DNA from 3 places in the Streptomyces sp. NPDC048644 genome. Region 1 is predicted to be linked to each of the others. Evidence: predicted binding sites of a transcription regulator. Region 1 holds the regulator's gene; each other region holds the start of a gene.

Evidence for each region. The regulator HrcA, encoded in region 1, represses chaperone genes, less so after heat shock. The targets are predictions, from matches to a motif close to TTNGCACTCNGNNNNNCNGAGTGCNAA.
Region 2: groL (chaperonin GroEL) is a predicted target of HrcA. The motif match lies at 2,206-2,232, and genes of this name have one in related genera.
Region 3: groES (co-chaperone GroES) is a predicted target of HrcA. The motif match lies at 4,145-4,171, and genes of this name have one in related genera.

What each region holds. Positions count from the first base shown of each region.
Region 1 is NZ_JBICVO010000001.1:819,921-825,534, reverse strand. It holds gene hemW (radical SAM family heme chaperone HemW) at 1-909, shown strand, start outside; gene ACGFNI_RS03740 (Uma2 family endonuclease) at 1,010-1,585, shown strand; gene ACGFNI_RS03735 (DUF3097 domain-containing protein) at 1,563-2,396, opposite strand; gene ACGFNI_RS03730 (MBL fold metallo-hydrolase) at 2,513-3,247, opposite strand; gene hrcA (heat-inducible transcriptional repressor HrcA) at 3,434-4,450, shown strand; gene dnaJ (molecular chaperone DnaJ) at 4,451-5,587, shown strand.
Region 2 is NZ_JBICVO010000018.1:121,494-127,107, forward strand. It holds gene thrC (threonine synthase) at 1-991, shown strand, start outside; gene ACGFNI_RS30875 (MoaD/ThiS family protein) at 1,070-1,348, shown strand; gene ACGFNI_RS30880 (cold-shock protein) at 1,831-2,037, shown strand; gene groL (chaperonin GroEL) at 2,422-4,047, shown strand; gene ACGFNI_RS30890 (type 1 glutamine amidotransferase domain-containing protein) at 4,300-4,995, shown strand; gene ACGFNI_RS30895 (SDR family NAD(P)-dependent oxidoreductase) at 5,048-5,614, shown strand, end outside.
Region 3 is NZ_JBICVO010000005.1:348,555-354,168, reverse strand. It holds gene ACGFNI_RS13990 (hypothetical protein) at 1-145, shown strand, start outside; gene ACGFNI_RS13985 (SAM-dependent methyltransferase) at 138-1,328, opposite strand; gene ACGFNI_RS13980 (polysaccharide deacetylase family protein) at 1,476-2,432, shown strand; gene ACGFNI_RS13975 (FtsW/RodA/SpoVE family cell cycle protein) at 2,474-3,901, opposite strand; gene groES (co-chaperone GroES) at 4,318-4,626, shown strand; gene groL (chaperonin GroEL) at 4,727-5,614, shown strand, end outside.

The sequences.
Region 1 (5,614 bases):
CTCGCCACGATGCTCGCCGCCATCCGCGAGGAATTCGGCCTCGCCCCGCACGCCGAGATCACCACCGAGGCCAACCCGGAATCCGTCGACCCGCGCTACCTCGCCGAGCTGCGCGACGGCGGCTTCAACCGCGTCTCCTTCGGTATGCAGAGCGCCCGGCAGCACGTCCTGAAGATCCTCGACCGCACGCACACCCCCGGACGCCCCGAGGCATGCGTCGCGGAGGCCCGCGCGGCCGGTTTCGAACACGTCAACCTCGACCTGATCTACGGCACCCCGGGCGAGAGCGACGACGACTGGCGCGCCACCCTGGACGCCGCGCTCGCCGCAGGACCCGACCACGTCTCCGCGTACGCCCTGATCGTCGAGGAAGGCACCCAGCTGGCCCGCCGGATCCGCCGCGGCGAGGTCCCGATGACCGACGACGACGTGCACGCCGACCGCTACCTGATCGCCGACGAACGCCTCGCCGCGGCCGGCTTCCGCTGGTACGAGGTCTCCAACTGGGCCACCACGGACGCCGCCCGCTGCCGCCACAACGAGCTGTACTGGACCGGCGCCGACTGGTGGGGCGCGGGCCCCGGCGCCCACAGCCACGTCGGCGGCGTCCGCTGGTGGAACGTCAAGCACCCCGGCGCCTACGCCCAGGCACTCGCCGAAGGCCGCTCCCCGGGCGCCGGGCGCGAAATCCTGCCGGCAGAGGACCGGCGGGTGGAGCGCATCCTGCTGGAACTGCGGCTCTCCGACGGCTGCCCGCTGGACATACTCGCGCCGCAGGGGGCGCGGGCGGCGGAGCGAGCGCTGGCCGATGGGCTGCTGGAGGCGGGGCCGTACGGGGAGGGGCGGGCCGTTCTGACGCTGCGGGGGCGATTGTTGGCGGATGCGGTGGTCAGGGATTTGGTGGACTGATACTCGAATGAGTGAACCGATGTGATCGGCCTGCGGCCCTGCCTAGGCTGTTCTTAGCCTGTGCCGTACACACGGCGACGGGAAAGCGGAGGCCATGGAGATGACCGCTGTGGATGAACGCCGGATGACGGAGTTCTTCGAGAACCTTGAGGTTCCCGAGGGCGTCAAGGTTGAGCTGCTCAGGGGGAACATCGTGATGATGGCGACGCCCGACCTCGTGCACAACGAGATCGTCGAGTCGGTTCAGGACCAGATCCCCAGGCGCGCATGGATGCGGCTCCAGACACAGGACGTCACGCTCCCGTTCGAGGCAAGTGAGCCCATCCCGGATCTAGTGGTGCTGGCACGCGCGGCTCGTCCGGAGTCGGGGCCGATCCCGTGTGGGGTGATCACGACGGTCATCGAGGTGGTTTCCAAGACCAGCGTCGACCATGACTACGGAATCAAGCGCTCGATCTATGCCGCGGGCGCGGTGCCTGCGTACTTGATCATCGACCCCATCGTTGCCCATTGTGTTCTGCTCACTCAGCCTGTCGGTGCTGGGGATGAGGCGGACTATCGGGCACAGCAGATCACGAAGTTCGGTGAGCCCCTTCCGCTGCCCATGCTCGACGCCGAGCTGGACACCAGTGAATTTGGCACGTACAAGGGCGTCAGGCCGCACCGCCGCCCGTAACGAAGTCGATCAGCTCCTCCACCCGCCCGAGGAGCGCGGGTTCGAGGTCGCGGTAGGAGTGGACGCCGGACAGGATCCGCTGCCAGGCCGCGCCGGTGTTCTCCGGCCAGCCCAGGGCCCGGCAGACCCCCGTCTTCCAGTCCTGGCCGCGCGGCACGGACGGCCAGCCGGGGATGCCGACGGACGACGGCTTCACGGCCTCCCAGACGTCGATGTAGGGGTGCCCGACGACCAGGGTGTCCGCATCCGTCACCGCCGCCGCGATCCGGGACTCCTTCGAGCCGGGCACGAGATGGTCGACGAGGACGCCGAGCCTGGCGTCGGGTCCTGGGGAGAAGGAACGGACGATCGCCGGGAGGTCGTCGATGCCCTCCAGGTACTCCACGACGACCCCCTCGATGCGCAGGTCGTCGCCCCACACCCGCTCCACCAGCTCCGCGTCGTGCCGGCCCTCCACGTAGATGCGGCCGGCCCGCGCGACCCGGGCGCGGGCGCCGGGGACCACGACCGAGCCGGACGCCGTACGGGCCGGAGCGCTCGGCGCGGGACGGCCCGCGGGGCGTACGAGGGTGACGACCTTGCCCTCCAGGAGGAAGCCGCGCGGCTCCATCGGGAAGACGCGGTGCTTGCCGAAGCGGTCCTCCAGGGTGACCGTCGGGCCCTGCGCCGACTTCTCGCAGCGGATCACCGCGCCGCAGAAGCCCGTGGTGACCTCCTCGACCACCAGATCGGGTTCGGCCGGCACCTCGGGGGCGGGGCGCTGCTTCTTCCAGGGCGGGGTGAGGTCGGAGCTGTAGCGCTTGCTCTGCATGGGGTCTCGGGACCTGTTCTGTGACGAAGGCGCGGGGCGCCCGGTGGGCACGGGAGGGCGGTGCGGAGGTACCGGCATCGCGGCGAGCGGTGCGGAAGATACGGGGACGGCGCCGGTCAGGCGGGGGACACGCCGAAACGGGCGGCGAGCGTGTTGCGCTGCTCACGGACGAAACGGGCATCCACGACAGCGCCGTGCCCCGGTACGTACACCGCGTCATCGCCGCCCAGGGCCAGCAGCCGGTCCAGGGCGGCGGGCCACTGCCGCACCAGCGCGTCCGGTCCCGCGGACGGTTCGCCGGACTCCTCGACCAGGTCGCCGCAGAAGACGACTTCGGGGGCGCCGGGCCGGTCAGCGGCGAGTACCGCCAGGTCGTGCGCGGTGTGGCCGGGGCCGACGTTGGCGAGCAGCACCTGCCGGCCACCGAGGTCCACGGTCAGCTCGCCGTGCACGAGATGGTGCGGGCGCACCAGCAGGTCGGCGGCGTCCGCCGCCGCGTCCGGGTCCACGCCGTGCCGCACCGCGTCGAGCCGCAGGGCGTCGCCGCCGTGCGCCAGCAGCTCGTCCATCCCCGCCGCGGCGAACACCTGCACCCCGGCGAAGGCGGCGGCGCCCAGGACGTGGTCGAAGTGCGGATGGGTCAGCGCGAGATGTGTCACGTCACGGCCGAGCACCGCGCGGACGGAGCGGCGCAGCGCGGCGCCGTCGCGCAGGGTCGCGCCGGTGTCCACGAGCAGGACGCCTTCGGTCCCCGCGATGACGCCGACGGTCTCGTCCCAGCCCGGCATCCGGCGTCTGGCGATGTGCTCACCGAGCCGTTCCCACCCGGCCTCTTCCCAAGTCGTGCGCATGCCGAGACGCTATCGGTATCGCGATAGCGTTGCCCGGCGGATCAGGGGCCGCGGTCGGTGTTCCGGGCGGGCGCCCTTGCCCCGGCCGTGCTACCCGGCCGTACACTGGAGCGGTGTTTGGCACTCGACCCGGGTGAGTGCCAGGCGGACGCGGCGGCCCGGACGGCAGGACTGGAGGTGTGCGCCATGCTCAGTGAACGCAGGCTTGAGGTGCTGCGTGCCATCGTCCAGGACTACGTCGGCACCGAGGAGCCGGTCGGCTCGAAGGCGCTGACCGAGCGCCATCAGCTGGGCGTCTCCCCGGCGACGGTCCGCAACGACATGGCTTTCCTGGAGGACGAGGGATTCATCGCCCAGCCGCACACCAGCGCGGGCCGGATCCCCACCGACAAGGGCTACCGCCTGTTCGTCGACAAGCTGGCCGGCGTCAAGCCGCTGTCCAGCCCGGAGCGCCGGGCCATCCAGAATTTCCTGGACGGCGCGGTCGACCTCGACGACGTGGTGGGCCGCACGGTCCGGCTCCTCGCGCAGCTGACCCGGCAGGTCGCGGTCGTGCAGTACCCCTCGCTGACCCGGTCGACGGTCCGGCACGTGGAGCTGCTGTCGCTGGCGCCCGCGCGGCTGATGCTCGTCCTGATCACGGACACCGGGCGGGTCGAGCAGCGGCTGATCGACTGCCAGGCGCCGTTCGGCGAGGCGTCCCTCGCCGATCTGCGGGCCCGGCTCAACAGCCGGGTGGTGGGCCGCCGGTTCGCGGATGTGCCGCAATTGGTGCAGGATCTTCCGGACTCCTTCGAGCAGGAGGACCGCGGTACCGTCTCGACGGTGCTCTCGGTGCTGCTGGAGACTTTGGTGGAGGAGACCGAGGAGCGTCTGGTGATCGGCGGGACCGCCAATCTCACGCGCTTCGGGCACGATTTCCCACTGACCATCCGGCCGGTGCTGGAAGCCCTTGAGGAGCACGTGGTGCTGCTCAAGCTGCTCGGGGAGGCCAAAGACTCGGGCATGACCGTACGTATCGGGCATGAGAATGCCCACGAAGGGCTGGCGGCCACATCGGTGGTCGCGGTCGGCTACGGTTCGGGCGACGAGGCAGTCGCCAAACTCGGCGTGGTCGGACCGACCCGCATGGACTACCCCGGAACGATGGGAGCGGTACGCGCAGTGGCACGTTACGTCGGACAGATCCTGGCGGAGTCGTAAGTGGCCACGGACTATTACACGGTCCTCGGTGTCAGCCGCGACGCCTCGCAGGACCAGATCAAGAAGGCTTTCCGGCGGCTGGCCCGTGAGCTGCACCCGGATGTGAACCCGGATCCGAAGACCCAGGAGCGGTTCAAGGAGATCAACGCCGCTTACGAGGTGCTGTCGGACCCGCAGAAGAAGCAGGTCTACGACCTCGGCGGCGACCCACTCTCGCAGGCGGGCGGCGGTGGCGGGGCCGGCGGCTTCGGCGCGGGCTTCGGCAACTTCTCCGACATCATGGACGCGTTCTTCGGTGCCTCCTCGCAGCGCGGCCCGCGCTCGCGGACCCGGCGCGGCCAGGATGCGATGATCCGGCTCGACATCGAGCTGAACGAAGCGGCCTTCGGCACGACCAAGGACATCCAGGTCGACACCGCCATCGTGTGCACCACGTGCACCGGCGAGGGCGCGGCGCCAGGCACCTCGGCGCAGACCTGCGACATGTGCCGCGGTCGCGGTGAGGTCTCGCAGGTCACCCGCTCTTTCCTCGGCCAGGTCATGACGTCGAGGCCGTGCCCGCAGTGCCAGGGCTTCGGCACGGTCGTGCCGACGCCGTGCCCCGAGTGTGCGGGCGACGGGCGGATCCGCTCGCGTCGCACCCTCACCGTGAAGATCCCGGCGGGTGTCGACAACGGCACCCGGATCCAGCTCGCGGGCGAGGGCGAGGTCGGTCCCGGCGGCGGCCCGGCCGGCGACCTCTACGTCGAGATCCACGAGCTGGCCCACTCCGTCTTCCAGCGGCGCGGTGACGACCTGCACTGCACGGTCACCATCCCGATGACCGCGGCGTCCCTGGGCACCAAGTGTCCGCTGGAGACGCTGGACGGGATGGAGGAGATCGACGTACGGCCCGGTACCCAGTCCGGCCAGTCGATCCCGCTGCACCAGCGGGGCGTGACGCATCTGCGCGGCGGCGGCCGTGGTGACCTGATCGTCCACGTCGAGGTGCTGACACCCTCCAAGCTCGACGCCGAGCAGGAAGAGCTGCTGCGGCGGCTGGCCAAGCTCCGTGGTGAAGAGCGCCCCACGGGCCAGTTTCAACCCGGACAGCAAGGACTCTTCTCGCGGTTGAAGGATGCGTTCAACGGGCGGTAGGCGCGTGTGCCGGGGGTCCGGGGGTTG
Region 2 (5,614 bases), on a different contig from region 1:
CGACAACCTCGCCCGTGAGCTGGGTGTCACCGGCGGCCTGTACGTCAAGGACGACTCAGGCAACCCGACGCACTCCTTCAAGGACCGGGTCGTCGCCATCGCCGTGGAAGCCGCCCGCGCCTTCGGCTTCACCACCCTGTCCTGCTCCTCGACCGGCAATCTCGCCGGCGCGGTGGGCGCGGCGGCGCGCCGGGCCGGCTTCAAGTCCTGCGTCTTCATCCCGCACGACCTGGAGGCGGGCAAGGTCGTCATGGCCGCGGTCTACGGCGGCGACCTGGTCGGCATCGAGGGTAATTACGACGACGTCAACCGCTTCTGCAGCGAGCTGATCGGCGACCCGCTCGGCGAGGGCTGGGGCTTCGTCAACGTCAACCTCCGTCCGTACTACGGCGAGGGCTCCAAGACACTCGCGTACGAGATCTGCGAGCAGCTGGGGTGGCGGCTGCCGGACCAGATCGTCATTCCGATCGCGTCCGGATCGCAGCTGACGAAGATCGACAAGGGGCTGAAGGAGCTGATCGCCCTCGGCCTCGTCGAGGACCGGCCCTACAAGATCTTCGGCGCCCAGGCGGAGGGCTGCTCGCCGGTCTCGACGGCGTTCAAGGCCGGTCACGACGTGGTGCGCCCGCAGAAGCCGGACACCATCGCCAAGTCGCTGGCGATCGGCAACCCGGCCGACGGTCCCTACGTCCTGGACATCGCGCGCCGTACCGGCGGTGCGGTGGAGGATGTGAACGACGAGCAGGTCGTGGACGCGATCAAGCTGCTGGCCCGGACGGAAGGGATCTTCGCGGAGACCGCGGGCGGCGTGACCGTCGGCGTGACCAAGAAGCTCATCGATGAGGGTCTGCTCGACCCGTCCCTGACCACCGTCGTCCTGAACACCGGTGACGGCCTCAAGACGCTTGACGCCGTCGCCCCGACCACGGGCCCCACGGCCACCATCCGCCCGAGCCTGGACGCGTTCCGCTCGGCCGGTCTGGCCGGCTGACCCGTCCCGCCCGCCGCCGCTCGCCCGGCGGCCCCCGAACCCGCAGTCGTATTCCGTAGCCGTTGGAAGGCAGAACCCATGAGCGTCAAGGTCCGCATCCCCACCATCCTCCGCACGTACACCGGTGGCCAGGCCGAGGTCGCGGCCGAGGGCGCGACCCTCTCCGAGGTGATCGGCGACCTGGAGAAGAACCACCAGGGCATCGCGGCCCGTGTGCTGGACGACGCGGGCAAGCTGCGCCGCTTCGTGAACGTGTACGTCAACGACGACGACGTGCGCTTCGAGCAGGGCCTTCAGACGCCTACGCCGGACGGTGCGGGCATCTCGATCATTCCGGCGGTGGCGGGAGGCTGCTGACCGTCCGAGGGGCGCTGCCCCTCTCGGAAGGAGTGCGCCGTTCAATTCGCGCCATCCTTTCCCTTGATTGACTGGAATGGCCCCGTCCGCGGATAAGCGGACGGGGCCATTCCGAGTTGTGAAAGGGTCCTGCAAAACGCGATACCATTTCGCTGATCCCCTTCCATGCCCCCACCGCAAGCGGTTCGACGCCCATGAGATCGCGGTGAGTTGTGCGCAAAGTGTGTGCAGCATTTGCGGCTTAAGTGCGCTATGCCCGGCCCGACTTGCCCGGGAATATGGGGAGTTCAGGGCATATCGCCCCTTCCGGCGGCGTCAGAATTCTCGTCCGATTGACCTGTTGCGCTGGGCATCGGTGCAGATACATTCAGCGGCGGTCGACGCGTTCCGGCGCACACCCCACGGGCCATTCGCGGGGTGAGGTCTGACCCGGGTCCGCGGAGTGCGGTCCTGTGCAAGGGCCAGTAATAGGGGAGTTAGGCATGGCTCAGGGCACCGTCAAGTGGTTCAACGCGGAGAAGGGGTACGGCTTCATCGCGGTCGACGGTGGTGCGGATGTTTTCGTCCACTACAGCGCGATCCAGATGGACGGTTACCGCACCCTTGAGGAGGGCCAGCGGGTCGAGTTCGAGATCTCGCAGGGCCAGAAAGGGCCGCAGGCGGACATGGTCCGGGTGGCGGCCGGCTGAGGCGCCGACCGACTGCAGCATGAAGGAGGCCCGCATCCCTTCGGGGGTGCGGGCCTCCTGTCGTGCCCGGGGTGCTCCGGGGCGGGGCGTAAGCCTGACGTGGTCCACAGGCGCTTGCTCCCACCCGTCACCCGACCGCCTCCCCTCAAGGAGCCTTCGTCGAAGGCGCTTGCACTCCAGGGGGTCGAGTGCTAATCATTGGCGTTAGCACTCTCCGGGTGAGAGTGACAGTTTTGGACCGTCGGCGAGGTCCGCAGGCAGGACGGGAAGGAACCGTCCGGTGTGTGGTCCGTCCGTCGCGGGCGCCAGCGCGGTCCGGAGAAATCCGCCTCCACGCCTTCGGGCGCGGGAGGTGCCCCCTTCGTCCTGGGAGGACCACTTCACATGGCCAAGATCATCGCGTTCGACGAGGAGGCGCGGCGCGGCCTTGAGCGCGGTATGAACCAGCTCGCCGACGCCGTCAAGGTCACCCTCGGCCCCAAGGGCCGCAACGTCGTCCTTGAGAAGAAGTGGGGCGCCCCCACGATCACCAACGATGGTGTGTCCATCGCCAAGGAGATCGAGCTGGAGGACCCGTACGAGAAGATCGGCGCCGAGCTGGTCAAGGAGGTCGCGAAGAAGACGGACGACGTCGCCGGTGACGGCACGACGACCGCGACCGTCCTGGCCCAGGCGCTCGTCAAGGAGGGCCTGCGCAACGTCGCCGCCGGCGCCAACCCGATGGCGCTCAAGCGCGGCATCGAGAAGGCCGTCGAGGCCGTCTCCGCCGCTCTGCTGGAGCAGGCCAAGGACGTGGAGACCAAGGAGCAGATCGCTTCGACCGCCTCCATCTCCGCCGCTGACACCCAGATCGGCGAGCTGATCGCCGAGGCCATGGACAAGGTCGGCAAGGAAGGCGTCATCACCGTCGAGGAGTCCCAGACCTTCGGTCTGGAGCTGGAACTCACCGAGGGTATGCGCTTCGACAAGGGCTACATCTCGGCGTACTTCGCCACCGACATGGAGCGTATGGAGGCGTCGCTCGACGACCCGTACATCCTGATCGTCAACTCCAAGATCGGCAACGTCAAGGACCTGCTGCCGCTCCTGGAGAAGGTCATGCAGTCCGGCAAGGCGCTGCTGATCATCGCCGAGGACGTCGAGGGCGAGGCCCTGTCGACCCTGGTCGTCAACAAGATCCGTGGCACCTTCAAGTCCGTCGCCGTCAAGGCCCCGGGCTTCGGTGACCGCCGCAAGGCCATGCTCGGCGACATCGCCATCCTCACCGGTGGCACCGTCATCTCCGAGGAGGTCGGCCTCAAGCTGGAGAACGCCGGTCTCGACCTGCTGGGCCGCGCCCGCAAGGTCGTCATCACCAAGGACGAGACCACCATCGTCGACGGTGCCGGCGACAGCGACCAGGTCCAGGGCCGCGTGAACCAGATCCGCGCCGAGATCGAGAACTCGGACAGCGACTACGACCGCGAGAAGCTGCAGGAGCGCCTGGCGAAGCTCGCCGGCGGTGTTGCGGTCATCAAGGCCGGTGCCGCGACCGAGGTCGAGCTCAAGGAGCGCAAGCACCGCATCGAGGACGCCGTTCGCAACGCGAAGGCGGCCGTCGAGGAGGGCATCGTCGCCGGCGGTGGCGTGGCCCTGCTGCAGGCTTCCTCGGTCTTCGAGAAGCTGGAGCTTGAGGGTGACGAGGCCACCGGCGCCAACGCGGTGAAGCTGGCCCTGGAGGCCCCGCTGAAGCAGATCTCCGTCAACGGCGGCCTTGAGGGCGGCGTTGTCGTGGAGAAGGTGCGCAACCTGGCCGTCGGCCACGGTCTGAACGCCGCGACCGGCGAGTACGTCGACATGATCGCCGAGGGCATCATCGACCCGGCGAAGGTGACCCGTTCCGCGCTGCAGAACGCCGCCTCCATCGCCGCGCTGTTCCTCACCACCGAGGCCGTCATCGCCGACAAGCCGGAGAAGGCGTCCGCCGCCCCGGCCGGCGGTGGCATGCCCGGCGGTGACATGGACTTCTGATCCTCCCGAGGATCGGCAGGCCATAGCGCCGGAGTACGTACTGAAGGCGGCACCCCTTCTGGGGGGTGCCGCCTTCGGGCGTTGTACGGGTGGATCCAGGACCCAAATCCCCGGCGCGGGAGCCGGGTTGCGGCGTAAATGATCACGGTTACGGTGGAATGAGCCGCGGGTGCCGCCTGGCCTTCGCGGGGTGCTCGCGGGTATCGGCAGCTCCTTCAGCGGCTTACCGGCAGCTCGGAGAGGGAGGCCGCCATGGCCGGCACCAACCGCATCCTGGTCATCGTCACGAGCGTGGGCGAGTACGAGAAGGCCGGGTACCGTACCGGCTTGTGGCTGGGGGAGCTGACGCACTTCTACGACGTCGCCGAACAGGCCGGCTTCGCGATGACGATCGCCAGTATCGCGGGCGGCCACGTCCCGCTCGACCCGGAGAGCCTGGCCCACGACGTCCTCGCCGACCTGGGCACCGACAAGCGCTACGCCGACCGCGAGTTCATGGACAAGCTGACGGACACCGTGCCGGTCGCGGACGTCGACGTCGAGGACTTCGACGCGATCTACCTCACCGGCGGGCACGGCGTGATGTTCGACTTCCACCAGAGCGCGGCGCTGGAATCGCTCATCGCCCGCTTCCACGAAACCGGCCGGATCGTCTCGGCGGTCTGCCACGGGCCGTGCGGCCTGCTCGACGTCACTCTGAGCGGCGGGGAGCCGCTGGTGCGGGGCAAGGACGTCACCGGCTTCTCGTGGCCCGAGGAGGAGCTGGCCCGGCGCGCGGACGTGGTTCCCTACAGCCTCCAGGACCGGCTCAAGCAGCTCGGGGCGTCCTACAGCACGGCGGAGAAGCCGTTCGCCACGTACGTGGTCGAGGACGGCCTGCTGATCACGGGGCAGAACCCCGGCAGCGCGAAGGCGGTCGCCGAAGCGGTCGTCGGGCGGCTGCGCTGACCTGCCCCGACCCCCTCGCGCGCTCCGCGAACGCCGCATCTAAGGTGCGGCCATGACTTCGCAGACGTACCTCTCCGGCCTGTTCGCCCTGGACGGCAGGACCGCCGTGGTGACCGGCGGCAGCTCCGGCATCGGCCGGGCCATCACCGGCGCCCTCGCCCGCGCGGGCGCCAACGTCGTGATCGTGGCGCGCAGGGAAGCGGAACTCGCCGCCACTGCCGACGAGTTGGCGGCCGAAGGCTGCCGGGCGGCCTGGGTGAGCGCCGACCTCGGCACCCGCGAAGGGGTGCGGACAGCGGCGGACCGGGCGGCTGCCGTGTTCGGCGAGCCGGACATTCTCGTCAACTGCGCCGGGGTCAACCTGCGCCCGCCGATGGGCGAGCTGGACGACGAGGTCTGGGACACCACGATGGCCGTGAACCTGGAAGCGCCCTTCCTGCTGGGCCGCAGGTTCGGCCCCGGCATGGCCGAACGCGGCTACGGCCGGATCATCCACATCACCTCCCAGCAGGCGCACCGCGCCTTCGTCCAGAGCGGCGCCTACGGGGTCTCCAAGGGCGCACTGGAGTCCCTGGCCCGCTCCCAGGCCGAGGCGTGGTCGCCGCACGGCGTCACCTGC
Region 3 (5,614 bases), on a different contig from region 1:
CCACGAGGTGGTGGAGCTGCCGATCGCCTGGGACGCCGACCGCAAGCCGGTCAGGTACGAAGCGGGCCAGTGCACCTGCCAGCAGTACGTCGGCCCGCAGCCGCTCGCCCGGATCTACGCCGAGGACCTCACCGACCTCACGTGACCGCGTCCCCGGCCGGCCGGCCGAGCAGCATCGACGGCGCCCCGGCGACCCGGGTCAGGAAGATCGTGGCGGAGTTGCCGCCACCGGGCAGCTTCAGCTTCTTGCGCAGCTCCTCCGGCTCGACCGCGGAGCCCCGCTTCTTGATCACCGCGATGCCCACGCCGCGCTCCCGCAGCAGCGCCCTGAGCCGCTTGACGTGGAACGGCAGGACGTTGGTGATCTCGTAGGCGGTCGCGTACGGGGTCGGGCGCAGCGCGTCGGCGGTGACGTACGCGATGGTCGGGTCGATCAGCCGGCCGTCGACCTGCCGGGCGACGTCCGCGACGAGATGGGCGCGGATCACGGCGCCGTCCGGCTCGTACAGATAGCGGCCCACGGGTCCTGGCTCCGGGTCGGGCAGACCGGCGCCGAGCAGTGAGTGGCCGGCCGGCAGCAGCGTGGCGCGGCGGGCGCCCGGCTCCGTGCCGAACCACACCACCGCCTCCTTCACGTCGCCCCCGTCGGAGATCCACTCCGTCTCGGCGTCATCGGGCAGCGCGTCGTGCGGCACCCCCGGCGCGATCTTCAGCGCCGCGAACGGGGCGGTACGGGCCGCCGCGACGGCCCAGGACAGCGGCGGCGAGTACGCCTCAGGGTCGAAAATCCGGCCGCCCCGCACCTTTTGACGCCGCGCAGGGTCGACGAACACCGCGTCGTACCCCGCGGTTTCCACCTCCGTGACGTCCGCGCAGCGCACCTCGATCAGCTCGGCGAGGCCCAGCGCGTCGGCGTTGGCGCGGGCCGCCGCGCAGGCCAGCGGGTCGCGGTCGACGGCCAGGACGCGGATCCCGGCCCGCGCCAGCGCGATGGCGTCGCCGCCGATCCCGGAGCACAGGTCGGCCAGTGTGCGCACGCCCAGCGCGGCGAGCCGGGCGGCGCGGTGGGCGGCGACGGTGGCGCGGGTGGACTGCTCGACGCCGTTCTGCGTGAAGTACATCCGGCTCGCGTCCGCCCCGAACTTGGCGGCGGCGCGCTGCCGCAGCCGGGCCTGCCCCAGGGCGGCGGACACCAGGTCCGCGGGGTGGTCGCGGCGCAGCCTGGTCGCGGTGGCCAGTTCGTCGGCCGGGTCGTGGTCGTGCAGTGCGGCCAGCAGCGCCTGTCCCTCGGGGGTGAGCAGCGCGGAGAAGGAGTCGAGGTCGGTCACCCGCCCATCATCGCGTGCCGGTGCGGGGGCCGGTGTCACGGCCCGGCGGGGGGTGCCGTCCCGGCTCCGGGGGCGGTGGGCCGGTCGGTGGACCTTGCCGCGTGGCGGGCGGCGTGGCGGCGGGCGGCGCTGCCAGTATCCGGCGTTATGCATCTTGTCAGATTTTTCCGGCACAAAAGCGGGCACAGACCCGCCCGGAGCGGGACGGCATCCCGCGGGGCGCGCGGCCTGGCGGCGCTGAGCGTCCTCGGACTGCTGGCCGCAGGCTGCGGCACGGAACACTCCGGTGACCAGCAGGACAACGAACCCGCCGCACGCCGGGCCGCCCTGGCCCCGGAGGCCCGCGCGCTGCTGACCCAGGCGCGGCACGCGGAGCGGGCGCAGGCCCGCAAGGTGGCGGCGGCCAAACGCTGGGGGCTGGACGCGGTGCCGCTGGAGCCCCCCGAACCGCCGGCCGTCAAACCGGAGCTGACCACCGAGCCGTGGTTCTCGCAGGGCGGCGGCAAGGAACTGCCGCAGGCCGTCTCCCGGGTGCCCACCGACCAGAAGGTCGTCTTCCTCACCCTCGACGACGGCTACGAGAAGGACCCGGACTTCCTCCGGATGATGGACGAGCTGAAGGTCCCCTACAGCGCGTTCCTCAGCGACTACCTCGCCAAGGACGGCGCCGGCTACGCCTACTTCCGCACGGCGCAGCAGCTGGGCAACGGCGTGCACAACCACACGCTGCACCACCGCTACCTGCCAGGACTGAGCGCCGACGACCAGCGCACCGAGATCTGCGGCCAGCAGGACAACCTCACCCGCGAACTCGGCCACACGCCCCGGCTGTTCCGCCCGCCGTACGGCGACTTCACGCTTGACACCCTCAAGGCCGCGGCCTCCTGTGGCGTGCAGGCGTTCCCGCTGTGGGCCACGGAGGCGTTCCCCGACCACTTCGACTACAGCGGCGACGACCGAAAACTCCACCCGGGCGACATCATCCTGAGCCACTTCCGGGGCCGCGAGGACTGGTCGGCGACCATGCCCGACCTGGTCCGCGAGGTGCTGAACACGGCGACCCGGCAGGGGTACGCGGTGGCGCGTCTTGAGGACTACATGTAGCCAGGCGCGGGGGCGGCCGGCGCGGGCCGCCCCCCAGGCCGTCACCCGTCGCCCGGCGGGGCCGCCGCGCGCCGGCCCCTGCCGCGGCGCCGCGAGCCCCGCGCGAAGGCGCCCACCGGTTCGCGGCGCTTCTGCGCGCTGTCGCTGATCCGGATCAGCAGCGCCACCATCACCCAGTTCGCGACCAGCGACGAGCCGCCCTTGGCGAGGAACGGCAGGGCCTTGCCGGTGAGCGGGATCAGCCCGGTGACGCCGCCGCAGACGACGAAGACCTGGAGCAGCAGCGCACCGGAGAGGCCGACGGCGAGCAGCTTGCCGAAGGGGTCGCGGGCGGTCAGCCCCACCCGCATCCCGCGCTGGGCGAGCAGCGTGTAGAGCAGCAGGACGACCATCACCCCGGCCAGGCCCAGTTCCTCGCCGACGGTGGTGAGGATGAAGTCGCTGTTGCCCGCGAAGCCGATCAGCTCCGGGTGCCCCTGGCCCAGGCCGCTGCCGCCGATGCCGCCGCTGCCGAAGCTGAACAGCGCCTGCGCCGACTGGTCGGAGATCAGCCCCGGCGGTCGCTTGCCCTCGGGGAGGAAGATGTCCATGGGGTGCAGCCAGGCCATCACACGGCCCTTGACGTGCGGTTCCGCCGAGCCGACGACGGCGGCGCCGACCACGGCCATCAGCAGGCCGCACACCACCCAGCCGGTCCGCTGGGTGGCCATGTACAGCATGATCACGAAGACGCCGAAGAAGATCAGCGAGGTGCCCAGGTCCCGTTCGAAGACCAGCACCAGCAGGCTGACGACCCAGATCGTGAAGATCGGCCCGAGCTGCCTGCCGGGCGGCAGCTGGACGCCCATCACCCGGCGTCCGGTCAGGGCGAGCGCGTCGCGGTTGACCGTCAGATAGCCCGCGAAGAACACCGCGATCATCAGCTTCACGAACTCGCCCGGCTGGAGCGACAGCGGCCCGAGCAGGATCCAGCGCTTGGCGCCGAACTGGTCGGCGCCGAAGAAGGCCGGCGCCATCAGCAGCACGAGTCCGACGGCCATCGTCAGGTAGACGTAACGCTGGAGGAAGCGGTGATCGCGCAGCACTATCAGGATGCCGACGCAGACCGCCGTCCCTATCAGGGTCCACACCAACTGGCCGCTGCCCGCCGGCTGCATGTGCAGCGAGGGCCTGGCCTCGTAGGTGAGGTCGAGACGGTGCAGCAGGACCAGGCCGAGGCCGGTCAGCAGGGTGGCCAGCGGCAGGATCAGCGGGTCGGCGCGGGCCGCGAAGCGCCGTACGACCAGGTGTGGCACCAGGGCGACACCGATCATGGCGGCGGCGAAGCCGGCCAGCCCGTCGGGCAGTTCACCCTTGATCGACAGACCGGCGTACGCATAGCCGAAGACGGTGATCGCCACGGCGAACGCGAGCAGCCCGGCCTCCGTCCTGCGGCGGTCGGGTGCCTGGGCGAGCGCGGCGAAGGTCATGGTGCGCTCGGCTTCGTTCTCCTCTCCGCCCGTCGCCCGGGGCACACTCGTGGGTTCTCGCACCTGTTTCCTCCGCCATGGTTCGTCGGAGCCGCAGTCCCCGGACGGGACGGGCCTGGCTGTCGGCTCGGCAGTCGAAGAGGTAGACGAGGCGGACCTGGGCAGGGTTGCGGTGTCCGGTCCAGGTGTGTCCGGTTCGGCACCGGAACCGCCTGGTGGGCGGCGACCCGCGCAAAGGCTCGACTGGCACTCCGCTTGACCGAGTGCTAACTGCGTCATAGTGTCGGCGTTGGCACTCTCCGCAGGGGAGTGCTAAACACGGCGATGGGCTGGTCCGGCACCCGCGACGACGGATCCTCCTGGTCGCCACCTCAGACAGTTAACCCCGTGAGATCTCCGAAGGGGGAGGTCGGATCGTGACGACCGCCAGCACCAAGGTTGCCATCAAGCCGCTCGAGGACCGCATTGTGGTCCAGCCGCTCGACGCCGAGCAGACCACGGCCTCTGGCCTGGTCATTCCGGACACTGCCAAGGAGAAGCCCCAGGAGGGCGTCGTCCTGGCCGTCGGTCCGGGCCGCTTCGAGGACGGCAACCGTCTTCCGCTCGACGTTTCCGTCGGCGACGTCGTGCTCTACAGCAAGTACGGCGGCACCGAGGTGAAGTACAACAACGAGGACTACCTCGTCCTCTCGGCTCGCGACGTTCTCGCGATCGTCGAGAAGTAAGTCACCCAGCATTGCTGTGATCTGCGCCCCTGGTTCCCGTGTCTAAACAACCGGGGCAGGGGCGCAGTTCGTTGAGAGTACGACTAAGGACACGTAACTCATGGCGAAGATTCTGAAGTTCGACGAGGACGCCCGTCGCGCCCTCGAGCGCGGCGTCAACAAGCTTGCCGACACGGTGAAGGTGACGATCGGCCCCAAGGGCCGCAACGTCGTCATCGACAAGAAGTTCGGCGCGCCGACCATCACCAACGACGGCGTCACCATCGCCCGTGAGGTGGAGGTCGACGACCCCTACGAGAACCTGGGCGCCCAGCTCGTGAAGGAGGTGGCGACCAAGACCAACGACATCGCGGGTGACGGCACCACCACCGCCACCGTGCTGGCCCAGGCGCTGGTCCGCGAGGGCCTGCGCAACGTCGCCGCCGGCGCCTCCCCCGCCGCGCTGAAGAAGGGCATCGACGCCGCGGTCAAGGCCGTGTCCGACGACCTTCTCGCGACCGCCAGCCCGATCGAGGACAAGGCCGACATCGCGGCCGTCGCCGGTCTGTCCGCCCAGGACAAGCAGGTCGGCGAGCTCATCGCCGAGGCGATGGACAAGGTCGGCAAGGACGGTGTCATCACCGTCGAGGAGTCCAACACCTTCGGTCTGGAGCTGGACTTCACCGAGGGCATGGCCTTCGACAAGGGTTACCTCTCGCCCTACATGGTCACCGACCAGGAGCGTATGGAGGCCGTCCTCGAGGACCCGTACATCCTGATCCACCAGGGCAAGATCGGCTCGATCCAGGACCTGCTGCCGCTGCTGGAGAAGGTCATCCAGGCCGGCTCGTCCAAGCCGCTGCTGATCATCGCCGAGGACGTCGAGGGCGAGGCGCTCTCCACCCTCGTCGTCAACAAGATCCGCGGCACCTTCAACGCCGTGGCCGTCAAGGCCCCCGGCTTCGGCGACCGCCGCAAGGCGATGCTCGGCGACATGGCCACCCTCACC